Regions from separate parts of the Roseinatronobacter monicus genome, predicted to be linked through region 2. Evidence: riboswitches for the same ligand, from Rfam matches in the RefSeq annotation. Region 2 holds a riboswitch; the other holds the start of a gene.
The links. A riboswitch is a leader RNA that binds a small molecule or an ion and turns the genes downstream of it on or off. The one in region 2 is predicted to bind cobalamin.
Positions count from the first base shown of each region.

Region 1: it holds a riboswitch for cobalamin, as region 2 does, so the genes downstream of both, BD293_RS17280 (cytochrome c) here and BD293_RS00630 (hypothetical protein) in region 2, are expected to answer to the same signal.

Region 1 covers NZ_VFPT01000001.1:3,631,065-3,636,184, reverse strand. The annotation lists gene BD293_RS17290 (polysaccharide biosynthesis tyrosine autokinase) at 1-1,169, shown strand, start outside; gene BD293_RS17285 (hypothetical protein) at 1,190-1,378, opposite strand; cobalamin riboswitch at 1,415-1,633, shown strand; gene BD293_RS17280 (cytochrome c) at 1,765-2,391, shown strand; gene BD293_RS17275 (HupE/UreJ family protein) at 2,414-3,028, shown strand; gene BD293_RS17270 (DUF1636 family protein) at 3,079-3,468, shown strand; gene cobW (cobalamin biosynthesis protein CobW) at 3,461-4,498, shown strand; gene cobN (cobaltochelatase subunit CobN) at 4,505-5,120, shown strand, end outside.
Region 2 covers NZ_VFPT01000001.1:157,830-162,949, forward strand. The annotation lists gene BD293_RS00620 (META domain-containing protein) at 1-286, shown strand, start outside; gene BD293_RS00625 (RNA degradosome polyphosphate kinase) at 380-2,596, shown strand; cobalamin riboswitch at 2,684-2,882, shown strand; gene BD293_RS00630 (hypothetical protein) at 3,058-3,270, shown strand; gene BD293_RS00635 (ABC transporter ATP-binding protein) at 3,267-4,058, shown strand; gene BD293_RS00640 (ABC transporter substrate-binding protein) at 4,055-4,990, shown strand; gene BD293_RS00645 (FecCD family ABC transporter permease) at 4,997-5,120, shown strand, end outside.

The sequences.
Region 1 (5,120 bases), 3.5 Mb from region 2:
AACTGGCACAACGCTTCACCCCATCGCACCCGACATACCGGCAGCTTCTGGACGAACGCGCCCGACTGGACGCGCGTCTGGCGGGGCTGCGCGAACAGGTGGGCACCCTGCCCGAAACCCAGCGCCAGATCCTGAACCTGTCCCGCGAGGTTGAGCTGGCGCAACGGATATACACCGAACTGCTGACCCGCGCGCAAGAAGTAGAGGTGCTGCGCGCAAGTACCATCGGGAATGTCAGGATCGTAGACAGCGCCAGCGCGGCACCCTTGCCTGTCGCCCCCCGCAAGGCCCTGATCCTTGCGCTTGGCATGGGTCTTGGTGCCGTGACTGGCATCGGTGCGGTGCTTGCCCGCAACTGGATGCGCAAGGGTGTGCAAGACCCCGCTGAGTTGGAGCAGCTTGGCCTGCCCGTTCTTGCGACGATCAACTACAACAAGCACGCCGATACAGAGGGGCGCCGCGAGGGGAAGCTGGGCATTCTGGCATTTGAAAGCCCCGCCGACCTGACGGTCGAGGCATTTCGGTCGCTGCGAACCAGCCTGCATTTTGCGATGCTCGACGCGCGCACCCCCAGCCTGACAGTCACGTCGTCCCATCCCGAGGCAGGCAAAAGCTTTCTGTCTATCAACCTCGCCGCCGTCGCGGCACAGTCCGGACAACGCGTCTGTGTGATTGATGCCGATATGCGCCGTGGGCAACTGCGCCGCTATTTCGGCATGTCGCGCGATGTGCCCGGCTTGGCCGAAGTATTGGCGGGCGATTTGCCGTTCGAGGACGCGCTGTTTCAGGGGCCGCATGAGAACCTTTTTCTGCTGCCGACAGGGCAATATCCGCCCAATCCCTCGGAACTTCTGATGCGCGCCGGGTTGTCTGAATTGATTGCGGCTTGCGCGCAACATTTTGCGCTGACGATCTTTGATACGCCGCCTATTCTCGCTGTGACCGATCCGGTGATCTTGGCGCGCAATACCGGCGCTGCCATTTTCATCGCCAGCCACGATACGACCCCGCTGGGCGAGGTGGCGGAGGCGCAAAAGACATGCGCGGCCGCTGGTGTGAAATTCTCTGGCGCGGTCCTGAACCGATATGACCCCAAAAGGGCGGGCGGGCAGGCCGGGTACGGGTATGGCTACGGGTATCGCTACACCTACAAACAGCGCGCGCAATAGGGGCGGGCGACAGTCGTAATCTACCCTTGGCGCGTGCCTGCGTCTGCGCCCGACAGATCGACGCCTGTTTGGCTTTGCACTTGCTTGCCAGACAGGCCCGTTACATCCCGGACTTGGGCCGCAGGAATGCGGCCAGCCTGCCCCCCTTCTGGCATGGCATTCCGGCACAGTCTTGACGGGCCGCGCAGAGCGTCGGTGGTTTCGGGCATGGCGTCGCATCCTTGCTTGACTCGCAGGTCTGTTGCGCGCATGACGGAATTGCTGGTGCCTGTTTTGTGACAGGTGAAAAGGGAATGTGACAGGGCCGGATCGCAAGATCCTGCCTCAAGCACAGCCGCCCCCGCGACCGTGACCGGAGAGGTCTCCCAATGCCACTGGCCCCATATGGGCCGGGAAGGCGGGAAGACCGACAGGGAAACCTGACATCCGCAAGCCGGGAGACCTGCCAGCGCATAAGCGGCCCGGAAACGGGCATTTCAACCAGCGGGGTGACTGGTTGGGCTTGCGTCGGGACATGCGGTTACGCGCCCCGACCCTGCCTGCACACCCCCGCTCTGATATGGCGTGACGGGTGGTCGCGCAGGAAAGAGGAAGAATGAAACTATCACGCAATGCGCGTGCGGGTGTGGGACTGGCGGGCGTGGGCTATGTGCTGGCGGCAGGGTTTGTCGCCTTTGCCGTTCCCACGGATGCCGCGCGCCAGCAAGAAACGGCCAGCACAAGTCAGGCGCACAGCCACAGCCACGATCACGGCCATTCCCATGTCGATGCAGATCAGGCCGAACAACTGACCGGCCCGTTTGGCCCGCATGGCGACAGGCACCCGCAAGCCCCGGTTTTTGAAACCGCCGCTGATGGGCTGACCGAGCGCCGCCGCCGCTCCATGAATGCGCTATCAGGGCATTTCCGCGCTGTATCGGCGACCCTGCTGTCGGATGCGGGCGGCGAAGAGATGATCCAGAACCACGCCAATGCTCTGGCTGCACTGGGTGGGCAGATCGATACGCTGTTCGATATCCCCTCGCCCGCGCCAGAAGGCGAGAAAGGCGCGCTGCCGGTCATCTGGGAAGAGCAAGAGCGCTTTGCCCAATATACCGCTGCCTTCGCCACCGAATCCGCGCAATTTGCCCAAACCGTCCAAGAGGGCGGCGATCTGGTCAACGGCCTGCATGATCTGCGCTATTACTGCGTCGCCTGCCATGCCGATTTCCGCCAGCGTTAACCCCTTTCAAGGAACTCTCTCCATGACACGTTTTCTGATCCTGCCTGCCTTGCTTCTGGCCACCCCTGCGCTGGCACATCACCCGTTGGGCGGCGAGGCACCGCAGACCATCTTTCACGGCCTGATCTCTGGTCTGGCGCATCCGGTAATCGGGCTGGACCATCTGGCCTTTGTGGTGCTGATCGGCATTGCTGCCGCCTTGGCGGGGCGCTCGCTGGTCGGGCCGCTGGCCTTTATCGGCGCGACTTTGGCGGGCACAGCGGTGCATCTGGCGGGCGTGACCCTGCCACTGGCGGAACTGGTCATCACCGCATCGGTCGTCATTCTTGGCGCATTGCTGCTTTTGGGGCGGCAAGTTGCCGGTCCTGTCGCACTGGCCGGTTTCGCGCTGGCGGGCCTCTTCCACGGCTGGGCTTATGGCGAGGCGGTCATCGGCTCTACCCCCATGCCAATTTTTGCTTATCTGCTTGGCTTTGGCGGGGTTCAGTTTGCGATTGCCGCGGGTGTGGCACTGTTTGCAGGCAAGATGCTGCAAGGCGGTCAGGGCCAGTTACAGGCGCGGCTGGCTGCGGCTGTCTGCATGGGTGTTGGCCTTGCGTTCCTGTTTGAAACTGTCGAGCACATGATCCTCGGCTGAACCGCGCGTCAGGGGCGGCCCCACGCCGCCCCCTTTAACCGGAGTCTTTCATGTCTTCTGAGATTGTCGATCTTCTGGTCTGTGCCACCTGCCGCAGTGCTATGCCTGCCAACCCGCTGGCCACACCAGACCCGGACCACCGCCCCGGCGCACAGCTTGTGGCGGCCTTGCAGGATGCCGCGCCCGAAGGGCTGCGCGTGATCGCGGTGGACTGCCTGTCCAATTGTTCACGCGGCTGCACTATCGCATTGCGCAAGCCCGGCGCCTGGACCTATGTCTATGGCAACCTGACACCAGAGCAGCACCTGCCTGCCATTCTGGAAGGGGTGCAGAAATATCGCGCCGCCGAAAATGGTCTTGTGCCATGGCGCGAACGCCCCGAACATTTCCGCAAGAACTGTATCGCCCGTATTCCGCCACTGGAGGCACCCAATGTCTGATCTGTCGAAAACCCCTGTTACCATCGTCACCGGCTTTCTTGGGTCGGGCAAGACCACGCTGATTTCGCATCTGATCCGCAATGCCGGCGGGCGGCGTCTGGCGGTGGTGGTCAATGAATTCGGCACTGTGGGGGTGGATGGCGAAATCCTGAAATCCTGTGCCATCCCCGATTGCCCTGCCGAAAACATTGTCGAACTGTCGAATGGGTGCATCTGCTGCACTGTGGCCGATGACTTCATCCCCACAATCGAAGCGCTGTTGAAGCTGGACCCGAAGCCGGACCATATCGTGATCGAAACCTCTGGTCTGGCCCTGCCCAAGCCCCTGCTGAAAGCGTTTGACTGGCCGGAAATCCGCTCGCGCATCACTGTTGACGGTGTGATCGCGCTGGCCGATGCCGAGGCTGTGGCCGCAGGGCGCTTTGCCACCAATGTTGCCGCAGTCGATGCCCAGCGCGCCGCAGATGACAGCATCGACCATGAAACGCCACTGGCCGAAGTGTTCGAGGATCAGATCGCCTGTGCCGATCTGGTGTTGCTGACGAAGCCTGATCTGGCGGGGGGCGAGGGTGTGACCAATGCACGCGCAACGATCGCCGCCCTTGCCCCGCGCCCCTTGGCCGTGGTCGAGGTGGCCGAAGGCGTGGTCGACCCCGCCATCCTGCTAGGGCTGGAAGCAAGTGCCGAAGATGATCTGGCCGCGCGCCCGTCGCATCATGACGGCCATCATGACCACGAACATGACGATTTCGACACGGTCATGGTCACGATGGGCGAGATTGCAGACCCCGCCGATCTGGCCGCGCGCATCGCCCATCTGGCGGAAAGCCAGCATATTCTGCGCGTCAAAGGCTATGCCGCTGTGACAGGAAAGCCCATGCGCCTGCTGGTACAGGCGGTCGGCGCGCGGGTGCGTCACCAGTTCGACCGTCCCTGGACCGCATCAGAGCCGCGCATCACGCGGCTTGTCGTGATCGCGGAACACGACCATGTTAATGAAGCCGCCATCCGCGAGGCGCTGGGAGCCTGATCCACGATGCATGTCATCTTCCGCGAAAGCCATGGGCTGGACGAGGCCGCCACCCCCACCGATCTGGGCCAAAGCCCGGCGGATCTGGTGGTGCTGTCCTTCTCCGACAGCGATCTGGGCGCTTTCGCGGCGGGATGGCGTGCGGGCGCGCAAGGGTTGCCGACAGTGCGGCTGGCCAATCTGGCCGCGCTGAAGCATCCGCTGTCCGTCGATACCTATGTCGAGAATACCCTCGCTTCAGCCAAGGGCATCCTGATCCGCCTGATCGGGGGGGCGGCTTATTGGGCCTATGGGCTGCAACAGGTGCAAGCGCTGGCGCAGCAAAAGGGCATCGCACTGGCGGTTCTGCCTGCCGATGGGCGCGATGATCCAGCGCTGGATGCGGCCTCGACCCTGCCGGTCAGCACATTGCGCCGCCTGAAACACCTGTGCGACATGGGCGGGGATGTGGCCGCACAGGCAGCGTTGCAGCAACTGGCGCTGGCGGCGGGCCTGTACGCACCGCCTGTGCGCGGGGCGCGTGTGCTGCCGCAGGTGGGCGGCTGGCAACCTCAGGGCAGTGTTTGCCCCGCCAGTTTTGCGCTGCACGCAACCCGCCCGCGTATTGTGGTCACCTTCTACC
Region 2 (5,120 bases):
CGCCACGCTGTTTCCGTCGCGCACTGAGTTAGTCTTCTACCCCGATGGCCGGATGAGCGCATCGGTCGGGTGCAACCGGTTGATCGGGGGCTATCGCCGTCACGGGGGCATCTTGTCATTTGGCAGGCTCGCAACCACGATGATGGCCTGTTCTGATGGTGTTGGCGAACAAGAGCGGCACTTTAACGAGGTCTTGCCGAAGGTCGACCAATTTGTCCTTGATGCAGAGGGGGGGCGCCTCACCCTCTATGCCGCCGGATCGCCTGTTTTGCGGGCGCGGCGATGACGGGGTCGTATATCCCTTGCCAGATTAAACCTTTGTTCACCTTATTCTGAAAAACAAACTCCGGTAGTAAGCCCCGCCATGCCAGACCAGCCAATGATTGCACAATCTGATGCGCCCGGTGTCCTGAACGCGGGCAGCACGCGGTCGGCAGATTTCCTGAATGCCCCATTCCCCGAGGCGCTTGACCTGCCGGGTTTTGATCCCAATGGGTCCGAGCGGTTTTTTAACCGCGAGTTGTCGTGGCTGGCGTTTAACTGGCGCGTGCTGGAAGAAGCCATGAACCCGCGCGTGCCATTGTTGGAGCGGGTGCGCTTTTTGTCGATTTCGGCCACCAATCTGGATGAATTTTACACAGTGCGCGTGGCAGGTCTGCGTGAATTGGCGCGTGCGGGCAGTGTCTCGCCTTCGGATGACGGGCGCAGCCCGGCGGAACAACTGGTCCTGATCCATGAAGATGCGCGGCGGCTGATGGATTACCAGCAGGAAATCTGGTCAGTCCTGCGCCCCATGCTGGCCGAGGCGGGTATAGTCATCCTGTCGCATCTGGACCTGACCGATGACGACCGGGCGTTTCTGAACGACCATTTTATGCAAAATGTGTTTCCTGTGCTGTCACCGCTGGCGATTGATCCAGCGCATCCCTTTCCCTTTATCCCGAATGCGGGGTTTTCGCTGGCGCTGGAATTGCAGGACAAGCGCGGGCGCAAACTGGATGCGCTGGTGCCCATTCCCAGCCAGATCGACCGCTTCATACGCGTCAGCTCCAACCCTATCCGCCTGTTGCCGATGGAAGAGCTTATTCTGGCCGAAATGGGCAGCCTGTTTCCCGGCTATAAGCTGTTGGGCTCTTGCGCGTTTTCGGTGTTGCGCGACAGTGATCTGGAAGTCGAGGAAGAGGCCGAAGACCTTGTGCGCGAATTTGAAGTCGCGCTGAAGCGGCGCAGGCGCGGTGAAGTGGTGCGCATGAAAGTGTCGGCCGGGGCACCGCCAGACCTGCGCGAAGTGGTGATGGAAGAATTGCGCGTGCCCGAAGCCGATGTGATCGAGGTGGACGGGATCATGGGGATCTCGACCCTAAAGGAACTGGTGCTGGATGAGCGCGCGGACTTGCTTTGGCCCAGTTTCACACCGCGCGTGCCCGAACGCGTGCAGGACCATGACGGCGATATGTTCGCCGCGATCCGCCAGAAAGATATGCTGCTGCACCACCCCTATGAGACGTTTGACATGGTGGTGCGCTTTCTCGAACAGGCCGCGCGTGACCCTGATGTGCTGGCCATTCGCCAGACACTCTATCGCACCTCGCGCGACAGCCCGATCGTGGCGGCCCTGTGCGAGGCGGCAGAGGCCGGCAAATCCGTCACCGCACTGGTCGAGTTGAAGGCCCGCTTTGACGAGGCCGCCAATATCCGCCAGTCGCGCCGTTTGGAACGTGCAGGCGCGCATGTGGTTTACGGTTTTGTGAACTACAAGACCCATGCCAAGATCAGCACGGTTGTGCGCCGCGAAGGTGACCGGCTGGTGACCTATACGCATTGGGGCACAGGCAACTACCACCCCATCACCGCGCGCATCTATACGGACCTGTCGCTGTTCACCTGCGATGCCGCCCTTGGGCGCGATGCGACGCGGGTGTTCAACTACGTGTCCGGCTATGCAGAGCCGGACCGCCTAGAGAACCTTGCCATCTCGCCCCTATCGCTGAAAACGCGGCTGTTGGAGATGATCGGCCACGAGGCAGAGAATGCCCGCAATGGCCGACCTGCGGAAATCTGGGCCAAGATGAATTCGATCATCGACCCCGATGTGATTGACGCACTCTATGCGGCGTCGCAAGCGGGGGTGAAGATCAGCCTTGTTGTGCGTGGCATCTGTGGCATCCGGCCCGGCATTCGTGGCCTGTCCGAAAATATCCGCATCAAATCCGTGGTGGGCCGGTTTCTGGAGCATTCGCGCATCGTGTGTTTCGGCAATGGCGCGGCGCTGCCGTCGGATCAGGAACGGGTGTTCATCAGTTCCGCCGACTGGATGGGCCGAAATCTGGTGCGGCGGGTGGAAACGCTGATTGAAATCCTGAACCCGACCGTCAAGGCCCAGATCGTGGGCCAGATCATGGCGGCCAATCTTGCCGATGAGGCCCAAAGCTGGATCATCCAGCCCGAAGGCCCTGCCCTGCGCACCCTGCCTGCCGAAGGGGATGAGCGGCGTTTATTCAATTGTCACCGGTTTTTCATGGAAAACCCGTCCCTTTCGGGGCGTGGTTCGGCAGGGGCGCATGATGTGCCCGAATTGACCCACACCCATGACTGACAGCGCGCCACGTGCCTGCGTCGGCGGGGCGGGCTGGCAATCTTTGCCGATGCCGACAGAAAAATGTTGAATACCGCACATCCTTGCGCTACGCGATCAGGTGATGGTGCCCGACATCTTTCGGGAGAATAGGGAAACCGGTGCAGAGACGCTCTCTTATTCCGGTGCTGCCCCCGCAACTGTAAGCGGTGTATCCCCCTGCATGCCACTGGGCCAGATGGTCCGGGAAGGCGGGAAGATACAACCAACCGCAAGCCAGGAGACCTGCCATCATAACCGAAACACCAACTCGGGCGGGGCGTCCGGAGGAGGGCATATGACGATTGCGCACCCCTGCGTAAGGCGCAGAGGCCAAGCCTCTTTCCCTGCTGTAACCAGCAGGGGCCGAAATGAACTGCGATTTCCTTGAGATAACACGCTGTGCGCCCTGTCCGAAAACAGCGCGCCCTTGCCGCAATGCAATGAATTTTCTGGAAAGGCTGTCCTATCCGTTGGGGCAGGCCGGGCGGATAACCGGCACTCTGCCGGATATTGACGGACAGGTGACGTTTGCCGATTGTCCCGCCTGCAAGACCTGCACGCTGCATTGGCGCGCCGAAGCCGGTGTGCTGGAACTGCGCCGCGCGGATCATATGTTGCTGCGCGGGCGCATGGCCATGCAGGGCGCAGCATGAGTTGCCCCGCCCCAATACCCGCCGCGCTGACACTTGAACAGGTTTCATGGGGCTCCGGCATTCTGGCGCCGGTCACCCTGACGCTGGCCCCTGGTCGCGTGCTGGGGGTTCTGGGTGCAAATGGCGCGGGCAAGTCCACGCTGCTGCGCCTGATCTACCGCTTTCACAAACCGCAATCGGGGCGCGTGTTGCTGGATGGGCAGGATATTCACGCCATGCCTGCGCGTGCCGTCGCACAGCGCGTGGCGGCAGTGTTGCAGGAGCAACCCACCGATTTTGCCCTGACCGTGGCCGAGATTGTGGCGCTGGGCCGCGCGCCGCATCGCCGCGCATTGGCAGGCCCGTCCGCACAAGATGCCCATATCGTCGATCACGCCTTGGAGCGGCTAAGCCTGCATGCCTTCGCCGCGCGCCCCTTTGGCACGCTGTCGGGTGGCGAGCGGCAGCGCGTGATGGTGGCCCGCGCCTTGGCGCAGGAACCGGGTCTGATTGTGCTGGACGAACCGACCAATCATCTGGACATCCGCCACCAGTTGGAAGTTTTGCGCCTTGCGCGCGGGCTGGGGGCAACGGTCGTCGCCTCTCTGCATGACCTTAATCTGGTGCAGGGCTTTGCCGATGATCTGCTGGTGTTGAAAGATGGCCAGCCGCTGGCCTTTGGTCCGGTGGCGCAGGTGCTGACGCCTGAGTTGATCGCCCGCGCCTTTGGCGTGCATGCACACCCGCGCGGCCCGGCCCAGTTCGATTTTTCCCTTTTCGACGACATGCAACAGGAGAGACGCGCATGAAATCCCTACCCTTAGCCCTTTTGGCGGCAAGCTTTGCAGGGCCAGCCCTTGCCCACCCTGTCACTGTCCAAAGCTGCGACCGCGAGGTCAGCTTTGACACAGTGCCCGAACGTGCTGCGTCCAATGATGTGAACCTGACCGAGATGATGCTGGTTCTTGGCCTGAATGACCGGATGGTGGGCTATACCGGCATTTCCGGCTGGAACAAGCTGGACGAGGAAATCCGCGCCGATATTGGCGAGTTGCCGGAACTGTCCGAACGCTACCCCACGCGGGAAGTGCTGATCGGCGCTGATGTCGATTTCTGGTTCGCAGGTTGGAATTACGGCATGCGTGTGGGCGGCGAGGTGACGCCTGACACGCTCGAACCCTTTGGTATTTTGGTGTATGAACTGACGGAAAGCTGCATTCACATCATGTCGCGCGAGGGGGTGGCGATTGATGACATGTATAACGACATCCGCAATCTGGGCGTGATCTTCGGGGTCGAGGATCGCGCGGATGACCTTATCAGCGGTTGGCAGGAAGAACTGGCCGAGATTGCTGCCACCATTCCCGAAGCCGAGCCTTTGCGCGTATTTGTCTATGACAGTGGCGAAGATACGCCCTTCACAGCGGGCCGCTACGCCATGCCCACTGCGATGATCGAGGCGGCGGGCGGGCGCAACATCATGGATGATGTCGACAGTTCGTGGACCCGCGTCGCATGGGAGCCGGTGGTCGAGCGCGACCCCGAAGTCATCATCATCGTCAATTACGGCGAAGTCACCGCCGAGCAGAAGATCGAGTTTATGAAATCCAATCCCGCCTTCGCCGATATGGATGCGGTTGTGAATGACCGTTTCGTCGTTCTGGAATATGTCGAGGCCACACCGGGGCCGCGCAATATCCGCGCGATCCGTGCCTTGGCCAGCGCTTTCTGGCCCGAGTGATCTGACATGCGCACCACCCCCACGCCTGAGACTGCCGTCCCTGTTCTGGCCGCCAAACCCCGCATTCCCGTGCTGGCGCGCCCTGTGCGGCAGGGGCTGTGGGGGTTGGGGGTGGTGTTACTTGTGCTGT